DNA from 2 places in the Aquamicrobium terrae genome. Region 2 is predicted to be linked to the other one. Evidence: riboswitches for the same ligand, from Rfam matches in the RefSeq annotation. Region 2 holds a riboswitch; the other holds the start of a gene.
What was found. Region 2 has a riboswitch for thiamine pyrophosphate ahead of ACVCNR_RS06365 (TenA family protein). Riboswitches for the same ligand answer to the same signal wherever they lie in the genome.
Positions count from the first base shown of each region.

Region 1: it holds a riboswitch for thiamine pyrophosphate, as region 2 does, so the genes downstream of both, ACVCNR_RS13085 (ABC transporter permease) here and ACVCNR_RS06365 (TenA family protein) in region 2, are expected to answer to the same signal.

Region 1 is NZ_JBRKLZ010000001.1:2,663,309-2,667,646, forward strand. Features, by position in the region: gene thiE (thiamine phosphate synthase) at 1-158, opposite strand, end outside; gene ACVCNR_RS13075 (hydroxyethylthiazole kinase) at 145-879, opposite strand; gene ACVCNR_RS13080 (ABC transporter substrate-binding protein) at 876-1,814, opposite strand; gene ACVCNR_RS13085 (ABC transporter permease) at 1,811-2,590, opposite strand; TPP riboswitch at 2,711-2,813, opposite strand; gene ACVCNR_RS13090 (alkaline phosphatase) at 2,963-4,338, shown strand, end outside.
Region 2 is NZ_JBRKLZ010000001.1:1,274,506-1,278,843, reverse strand. Features, by position in the region: rRNA gene ACVCNR_RS06375 (23S ribosomal RNA) at 1-1,098, shown strand, start outside; rRNA gene rrf (5S ribosomal RNA) at 1,297-1,411, shown strand; TPP riboswitch at 1,645-1,759, shown strand; gene ACVCNR_RS06365 (TenA family protein) at 1,849-2,496, shown strand; gene ACVCNR_RS06360 (TenA family protein) at 2,500-3,165, shown strand; gene ACVCNR_RS06355 (L,D-transpeptidase) at 3,261-3,971, opposite strand; gene ACVCNR_RS06350 (DsbA family protein) at 3,991-4,338, opposite strand, start outside.

The DNA of each region.
Region 1 (4,338 bases), 1.4 Mb from region 2:
GCCTCGGCGATCATCTGCCGCGTGGAGGCTTCCTTGTCGCGATACTGGATGATAGTCGCGCCATTGCGTGCCGCAATGCCGGCCATTTCGGCCAGATTGCCGAGCGGACGCAGCGCACCGTCGATGATGGCATTCAGCCTGTAGTCAACCCTGTTCATTGTCTGCCTTTGCGAACTGAAGAACGTACGTGCCCTCAAGACTGGCCAGCGCGTCGAGCAGGGCCGGCTCGAAGCTGCCCGGCCCGGTTGCCGTCTTGCCGGCCATTTCCGCCGCGATGCCGAAGACGAGCATGGCGGCGCTCGCCGCCAGGAACGGATCGGCTTCGACGGCGAGGAAGGCGGCGATGACGGCGCCGGACAGGCATCCGGTGCCTGTCACCAGCGCCGTCAGCGGATGGCCGTTTTCGACGCGCAGCACCGCACCATTCCACGCGATGCGGTCCGCCTTGCCGGTCCGCACCGCCACCACGTCGGCGGGCACGGCAAGCAGGTCGTATTCGGCCGCGTTGGCGCGCAGCACCGCCGGGCCGCGTGCCAGCAACTCCTGCGCGAAGGCCGCGCGGGGCGGCGAGTAGTCGCAATGGGCGGGATCGAGCGCCCACGGCCGGCCCTTCTCATCGGCGACATCCACCGCGATGCCGATGGCCTCGCGGCGCTGCGCGTCCAGCGTGCCGAGATTGACCAGCAGGGCATCCGCCTTGGCGACGAAATGGCCGACCTCCTCCGGCGAAGAGGTCATGGAGGGGATCGCGCCAAGGGCGGAAAGCCCGTCGGCCACGAATTTGGGAACCACGCCGTTCATCAGGCAATGGATGCGCGGCCGCCGCCGACGCACCTCGCCCAGCAGCTCGGCCGCACGTTCGGGGATAGCGCCGCTCATTGCAGTTCCACCGCGATGTCCTCGATGGCGGGGGCTTTCCTGATCAGCCCGCTTTCCTCGAGGAATGCGCCGAAGCGGGCGTAGCGTGCGCGGTCGAGCGCCGAGGGGCGCTTGGCGAAGCGCGGCAGCGTGTCGATCCAGGCCTGCCGGTTCAGCTCGTTGTCGAGGTCCGGATGGGCCTTCACGAACAGCTTCCAGCCCTCCTCTGGATGGTTGGTGAGGTGGATCGCGCCCTTTTCGACGGCTGCGAGGAAGCGCTTGAGGCGGTCGTCCTCGACCAGGTCCGGCCGGGTCACGAACACCAGCTCGTCATAGACCGGAATGCCGTGTTCCTCGGGGAAGAAGGCGCGGCCTTCATGGCCTTCGAGCTTCATCTGGGTCAGCTCGAAATTGCGGTAGCCGCCGATGGTGGCGTCCACCTGGCCGCTGATCAGCGACGGTGACAGGGCGAAATTGACGTTGACCAGCTCGATCTTGTCCTTGTCGGCGCCGGCGCTCCCCAGCATGCGGGAAATGATGGCGTCCTCGAAGCCGGAGACCGAGAAGCCGATCTTCTTGCCTTCGAGGTCCTTCAGCTCCTTGATCGGCCCGTCGGCCAGAACCGTCAGCGTGTTGAGCGGGGTCTCGACCAGCGTTCCGAAGCGCACCAGCGACACGCCCGCGTCATGGTCGAGATAGAGGTTCGGCTGGTAGTGGATGCCGATCTCCGCCTTGCCGGAAGCAACGGCGCGCGGCACGATCGAGGGGTCGGCCGGCGGCACCAGTTCCACATCCAGCCCGGCCTCCTCGAACAGGCCGAGTTCCTTCGCCACCACCAGCGGTGCGTGGTCGGGATTGACGAACCATTCCAGCATCACGGTGAGCTTGTCGGCGGCATGGGCCGCCCCGGCCGTGGCGACGGACAGCAGGAGCGCGAGCGCGCAGGGTCGAATCATGTTGGCTTCCTTTGCTTGGGAGTGGAGGAAAAATCGCCTTCGCGCGCCCAGGGCGTGAGAAGGGGGGCAAGGAGGTCGACGGCCCGCCGCAGCGCCAGCGCCAGCACGGCGATGACGGCCATGGCCGCGAACATGGTGTCGGTCTGCATGCGGGCGTTGGCCTGCACCATGACGAAGCCGAGCCCGGCCGAGGCGCCCACCCATTCGCCGATGACCGCGCCCAGTGGGGCAAGGGGTGCTGCGACCCGCAGGCCCGAAATCAGGGCGGGCAAGGCAAGCGGTACGCGCAGCAGGAACAGCGTCTGCCGGTGACTGGCCGGGGTGAGAGCGGCGGCATCGACGATTTCGTGCGGCGTGCGGCGCAGCCCGTCGGCAAAGGCGGACGCCACTGGAAAGAAGATGATGAGCGTGGTCATCACCACCTTGGAGGTCATCCCGAAGCCGAACCACAGCACCAGCAGCGGCGCGATGACGAAGACCGGGAAGGCTTGCAGCACCAGCACCATCGGCCAGACGGCGCGCCCGAGTCGCGGGAAGGTGGCGATGGCAAGCGCGGTGGCGATGCCGGCCGTCATGCCGGCCGCGAAACCGGCGGCGATCTCGGCCAGGGTCACCAGCGCGTTGTCGAGAAGATAAAGCGGCTGCCGCCGGAAAGCGGTCGCGACCTCGAGCGGCGTGGGCAATATGTAGCGCGGCGGGGCGAAGGCGATGACGATCGCCTGCCATGAAGCCACCAGCACAAGGGCGGTGCGCAGCGCTGCCGAGACAGCCGACATGGACGCCGGCCCCTAGAAGGGAAGCCGTGTCGGTGGGCGAGGCTCGTATTTCGAATGCATGGCGATCTCCCGACTTGTCATCATGGAGATCCAGGTGTGCGAAGAATTGGCAGGATTGCCCGAAGGCCCTCGTTCCGTTCCTACGCCGGCATAACCCGGATCAGGTTCAAGGGTCCGGCTCTTCGCCATCTCAGCGCCGTGCGGCGCCCCCCTCGGAATGGCGCCATCTATGTTGCAAGCCGGCTGTGCTGTCAAGCGAGGTCAATGGAACCGGAGCGGCTTTGTCATCGGCCTGTCTCAAAGCCGTCATCGCGCTGTAATGTGCCGGCCCTAGCAAGCGGGTCTCTTTCGACGTTCACGGAGAACACGACAATGCGCAGCCTGCTCGCCATCCTGACCGCAACGACCGTACTGGTGCCGGCCGTTGCCGGCGCGGCCACGGTCTACCCGCTCGACCGGGCGACGATCCTCAGCGCGTCGCCCTTCGACCTGAAGGTGGAGTTCGACGGCGTCGTCGCCGGCTCCGATGTCAGCGTCACCATCAACGGCAAGCCGGCTGCCGAAGTGTTCGGCAAGGAAGCCACTTTCATCGAGAAGGAAGACGGTGTCGAGGCTTCCGCCGTGCGCCTTGAAGGCGTGACGATTGCCGAGCCCGGCACCTACACGGTTGTCGCCAAGGCCGGCGACGAGGAAAAGACCGTGACCTGGGAGGTTTACGGCACCTCCGCCGAGCCCAGGGCGAAGAACGTCATCTTCCTGATCGCCGACGGTCTTTCGGTGGCGCATCGCACCGCCGCGCGCATCATGTCCAGGGGCATGACCGAGGGCAAGGCCAACGGCCGTCTCAACATGGACGACCTCGACCGCATGGCCTTCATCGGCACCTCGTCCACCGAGGCCGTCGCCACCGACAGCGCCAACACCATGTCGGCCTACATGACCGGCCACAAGAGCGCCGTGAACGCGCTGGGCGTCTATGCCGACCGCACCGCCGATCCGTTCGACGATCCGAAGGTCGAGACGCTGGTCGAGGCGCTGCGCCGCCAGACGTCCAAGTCGGTGGGCATCGTCACCACATCCGAGCTACAGGACGCGACGCCTGCCGCGCTCTTCGCCCACACCCGCCGCCGCGCCGAGAAGGCCGCCATCAACACCCAGATCTTCGATCTGAAGCCCGAGGTCATTCTCGGTGGTGGTTCGGCCTACTTCCTGCCGCAGTCGGTCGCCGGCTCGAAGCGCAAGGACGACATCGATCATATCGAGGGCTTCAAGGAAGCCGGCTATACGCTGGCCACCACCAGGGGCGCGCTTGAGGCTGCCGCCGGCTCCAACACCGGCAAGGTGCTCGGCCTCTTCCACACCGGCAACATGGACACCACGCTCGACCGCGAGTTCCTGAAGAAGGGCAGCGTCGAGAAATTCCCCGAGCAGCCCGGTCTGGTCGACATGACCAAAGCCGCCCTCGGCCAGCTCTCGAAGAACGCGGAAGGCTTCGTGCTGGTCGTCGAGGCCGCCAATGTCGACAAGATGTCCCATCCGCTCGACTGGGACCGTGCCGTGGTCGACACCATCGAGTTCGACAAGGCGATCGGCGCCGCCCGCGAATTCGCCGAGCAGAACCCCGATACGCTGATCGTCGTGACCGGCGACCACACCCACGGCGTTTCGATCATCGGCACGGTCGATGACGGGAAGCCCGGCGACGAGATGCGTGAGAAGGTCGGCACCTATGCCGATGCCGGCTTCCC
Region 2 (4,338 bases):
TCAAAAACACAGGGCTCTGCGAAGCCGCAAGGCGACGTATAGGGTCTGACGCCTGCCCGGTGCCGGAAGGTTAAGAGGAGAGGTGCAAGCTTTGAATCGAAGCCCCGGTAAACGGCGGCCGTAACTATAACGGTCCTAAGGTAGCGAAATTCCTTGTCGGGTAAGTTCCGACCTGCACGAATGGCGTAACGACTTCCCCGCTGTCTCCAGCATAGACTCAGTGAAATTGAATTCCCCGTGAAGATGCGGGGTTCCTGCGGTTAGACGGAAAGACCCCGTGCACCTTTACTATAGCTTTACATTGGCATTCGTAGTGGCATGTGTAGGATAGGTGGTAGGCTTTGAAGCCAGGGCGCCAGCCTTGGTGGAGCCACCCTTGAAATACCACCCTTATTACTATGGATGTCTAACCGCGGCCCGTCATCCGGGTCCGGGACAATGTATGGTGGGTAGTTTGACTGGGGCGGTCGCCTCCTAAAGAGTAACGGAGGCGCGCGATGGTGGGCTCAGAACGGTCGGAAATCGTTCGCTGAGTGCAATGGCATAAGCCTGCCTGACTGCGAGACTGACAAGTCGAGCAGAGACGAAAGTCGGTCATAGTGATCCGGTGGTCCCGTGTGGAAGGGCCATCGCTCAACGGATAAAAGGTACGCCGGGGATAACAGGCTGATGACCCCCAAGAGTCCATATCGACGGGGTTGTTTGGCACCTCGATGTCGACTCATCGCATCCTGGGGCTGGAGCAGGTCCCAAGGGTATGGCTGTTCGCCATTTAAAGCGGTACGTGAGTTGGGTTCAGAACGTCGTGAGACAGTTCGGTCCCTATCTGCCGTGGGTGTAGGAATATTGACAGGATCTGTCCCTAGTACGAGAGGACCGGGATGGACGTATCTCTGGTGGACCTGTTGTGGCGCCAGCCGCATAGCAGGGTAGCTATATACGGACGGGATAACCGCTGAAGGCATCTAAGCGGGAAACCCACCTGAAAACGAGTATTCCCTCAAGAACCGTGGAAGACGACCACGTTGATAGGCCGGGTGTGGAAGAGCGGCAACGCTTGAAGCTTACCGGTACTAATAGTTCGATCGGCTTGATCGTTCTCATTCCTAATGTTCATCGCTGCGCGATGTCTGTTATCGCTCACGCTGGTTCCGCCCTTCGGGCGGCGCTGCGCGGGCGCGGCGCACAAGCGCCGACGGTCGGTCGACCTTGCAGCCTGACGGCTGAAAGGCGATCAAGGCAGACACGCAAAACATCAGCACAAAACAGCTTCTCAGATAACATGCGCTTTGCCGACCTGGTGGTCATGGCGGGGCGGCTGCACCCGTTCCCATTCCGAACACGGCCGTGAAACGCCCCTGCGCCGATGGTACTTCGTCTCAAGACGCGGGAGAGTAGGTCGCTGCCAGGTCTGCTAAACGCATGAAAATCTTCTCATCGTCATCCAGAACAGCTCATTTTCCTGATTTCGGAACGCCGCCCTTCGGGGCGGCGTTTTGCGTTTGCGGCGAGGCTGTGGCTGCCACGCCTCGTGGAGTTGACCGGACAGGGGGAGTCCCGCTGCCCCTCTCTGAAAATTTGGTGGACCCTTTGCCGTTGAAGCGAGGCGAGGGGTGACAGGCCAATCCTTATTTCCTAAAAGACGATCTCACCAAGGGGAGTCCCGCAAGGGGCTGAGAGACCGCTGGCGCAAGCAGCGCGGTGACCCTTCGAACCTGATCCGGATCATGCCGGCGAAGGGATGGCGAATTTCAAGCTGCCTTTTGCCGGCCTCCTTGCGAGGCCGCCCATGCCAGAAACAAAGCCTGAAACAGACGGTCTCGCTGTCATCCACGAAAGGACAGCACGATGACCGAACGCTTCACCGAAACCTTGAAACGAGAAAGCCAGCCGGCCTGGACGCGGGCGGTCGAGCACCGCTTCGTCCAGGAACTGTTTCAGGGCATGGTGCCCGACGAGGTAATGGCCTCCTATCTCGTGCAGGACCACCGCTTTCTCGACAGCTTCCTGACCTTGCTGGGCGCGGCCATCGCCACCAGCGACAGTTTCGAGGCGCGGCTGCGCTTCGGGCGCTTTATCGGCATGGTGTCGGGGGAGGAGAACACCTACTTCCTGCGCGCGTTCGACGCGCTCGGCGTCAGCGAAAAGCAGCGGGCGGCCATTGCCGACACGCAGCCCACCACCGGTTTCAAGTCGATCATGCGCGAGGCGGCGGCCACGCGTTCCTATGCGGCGGCACTTGCCGTGCTCAATGTCGCCGAATGGCTCTATCTCGACTGGGCCATGAAGGCGCTGGCGCCGCTGCCGCGAAACTTCGTCCACGCGGAGTGGATCACCCTGCACGACAATCCCGATTTCCGGGATTTCGTGGCTTTCCTGCGCGCCGAGCTTGACCGTGTCGGGCCGGCGGAATCGGAGACGAGCCGCGATTTCTTCTCGCGTGCCGTGGCGCTGGAACTGGCGTTCTTCGATGCAGCCTATGAGAGTGGAGAGTAAGCAATGGATGTGTTCGAACGGCTGAAGCAGGCTGCCGCCGCTGACTGGCAGAGCTATGTCGGTCATGAATTCGTGTGGCAGCTCGGCGCGGGCACGCTGCCCGAGGCGGCGTTCCGGGCCTATCTGGTGCAGGACTATCTGTTCCTCATCCAGTTCTCGCGCGCCTGGGCGCTCGCGGCTTACAAGAGCCGCACCATTCCCGAAATCCGGGCGGCGCAGGCGGGGCTTTCCGGCATACTCGACGAGACGGAGCTGCATGTGCGGCTGTGCGGGCGCTGGGGGCTCTTGCCCGAGCAACTCCACTCCGTGCCGGAGCATCAGGCAACCGTCGCCTATACCCGTTTCGTGCTCGACTGCGGCGCGGCCGGCGACCTGCTGGACCTCCATGTCGCGCTCGCGCCGTGTGTCATCGGCTATGCCGAGATCGGCAAGGCATTGGCGCCAAACGGCGTCGCCGCACTGAAAGACCACCCGTACCGTGAATGGATCGGCGAATATGCCGGGGATGCATTCCAGCAGCTTGCCGTCGGTTCACGCAACCTGCTCGACGATCTGGCGGCGCGCTCGATGACGGAGCGGCGTTTCGGGGAGCTTGCCGCCCTGTTCGGCAAGGCCTCGCGGCTGGAGGCGGATTTCTGGCAGATGGGGCTGGATGCCGCCCGAGGCTGACACGAAAAACCTCCCCGGCAGCGGTTTCGGCCGGGGAGTTTTCTGGCGGGAGGCATGTCGTTGCCGCAAAGCCGCCGCGCCTTTTTCGCGACTGCTTAGAGGATGACGATCTTTGAGCCGGGGCGGGCACGCTGATAGAGGTCGACGACGTCCATGTTCAACATGCGGATGCAGCCGGCCGAAACCGCCTTGCCGATGCTGTTCGGCTGGTTGGTGCCATGGATGCGGTAGTAGGTATCCTTGCCGTCCTTGAACAGGTAGAGCGCGCGCGCGCCGAGCGGATTGGTCGGGCCGCCTTCGACGCCGTTCTCATATTTCTTGTACTGCTCGGGCGCGCGGGCGATCATCGAGTCGGTCGGGCGCCAGCGCGGCCATTCCTGCTTCCAGGCGAGATCGGTGACGCCGCTGAACCCGCGCCCGGCGGCACCCACGCCGACGCCGTAGCGCAGCGCCTTGCCATTGGCCTGGACGAGGTAGAGGAAGCGGTTGGCGGGATCGACGACGATGGTGCCAGGCGCATAGTCGCTGCGATAGTCGACCATCTGGCGGTGATATTTTTCCGGGATCTTGGACAGGTCTTCCTGCGGAAGCGGGAAACGCTCATTGGGGCGCGGCCCATAGCGCGGCGGCGTGACCGAAGCCTGTTCGACCGGCGCGGGCGCGGGCTCGGCCACAGGCGGCGCGGGCGCAGGGCTGGTCACGGTCATCTCGGAAGATGTGGCGCAGGCGCCCAGCCCCATGCAGGCCAGAAGCGCCAGCGCAGTCCATACGCGCCGTGCCGGCCGCTCGTCCATTGCGTCGGTCATATGCCTGAAGTCCTTCGTATCAGTTGCTGTCGCGCGCTCGCGCGTCGGAGATAACCTGCCGGAAGCCCGCTTCGTCGAGCGCGGAGGCGACGAGGAAGGGGCCGATGAGGAAGACCGGGGTGCCGGCAAGGCCGAGCGCGTCGGCCTGCGCGCCATGACGCTGCAGGAGGGCGGTGATCTCGGCGTCCTTCGCCTTCATGTCATGCTCCAGCCGGGCCATGTCGAGCCCGGCTCCGGCCACCGCCTTGCGCATCCTGTCTTCCTCGACCCTGCCGCCCTTGATGGCCATCAGCGCATGATGGGCCTCGCCGTACCTGCCCTGGCGGTGGGCCACCAGCGCCAGCCTGGCGCCGTAGATCGAGGCCGA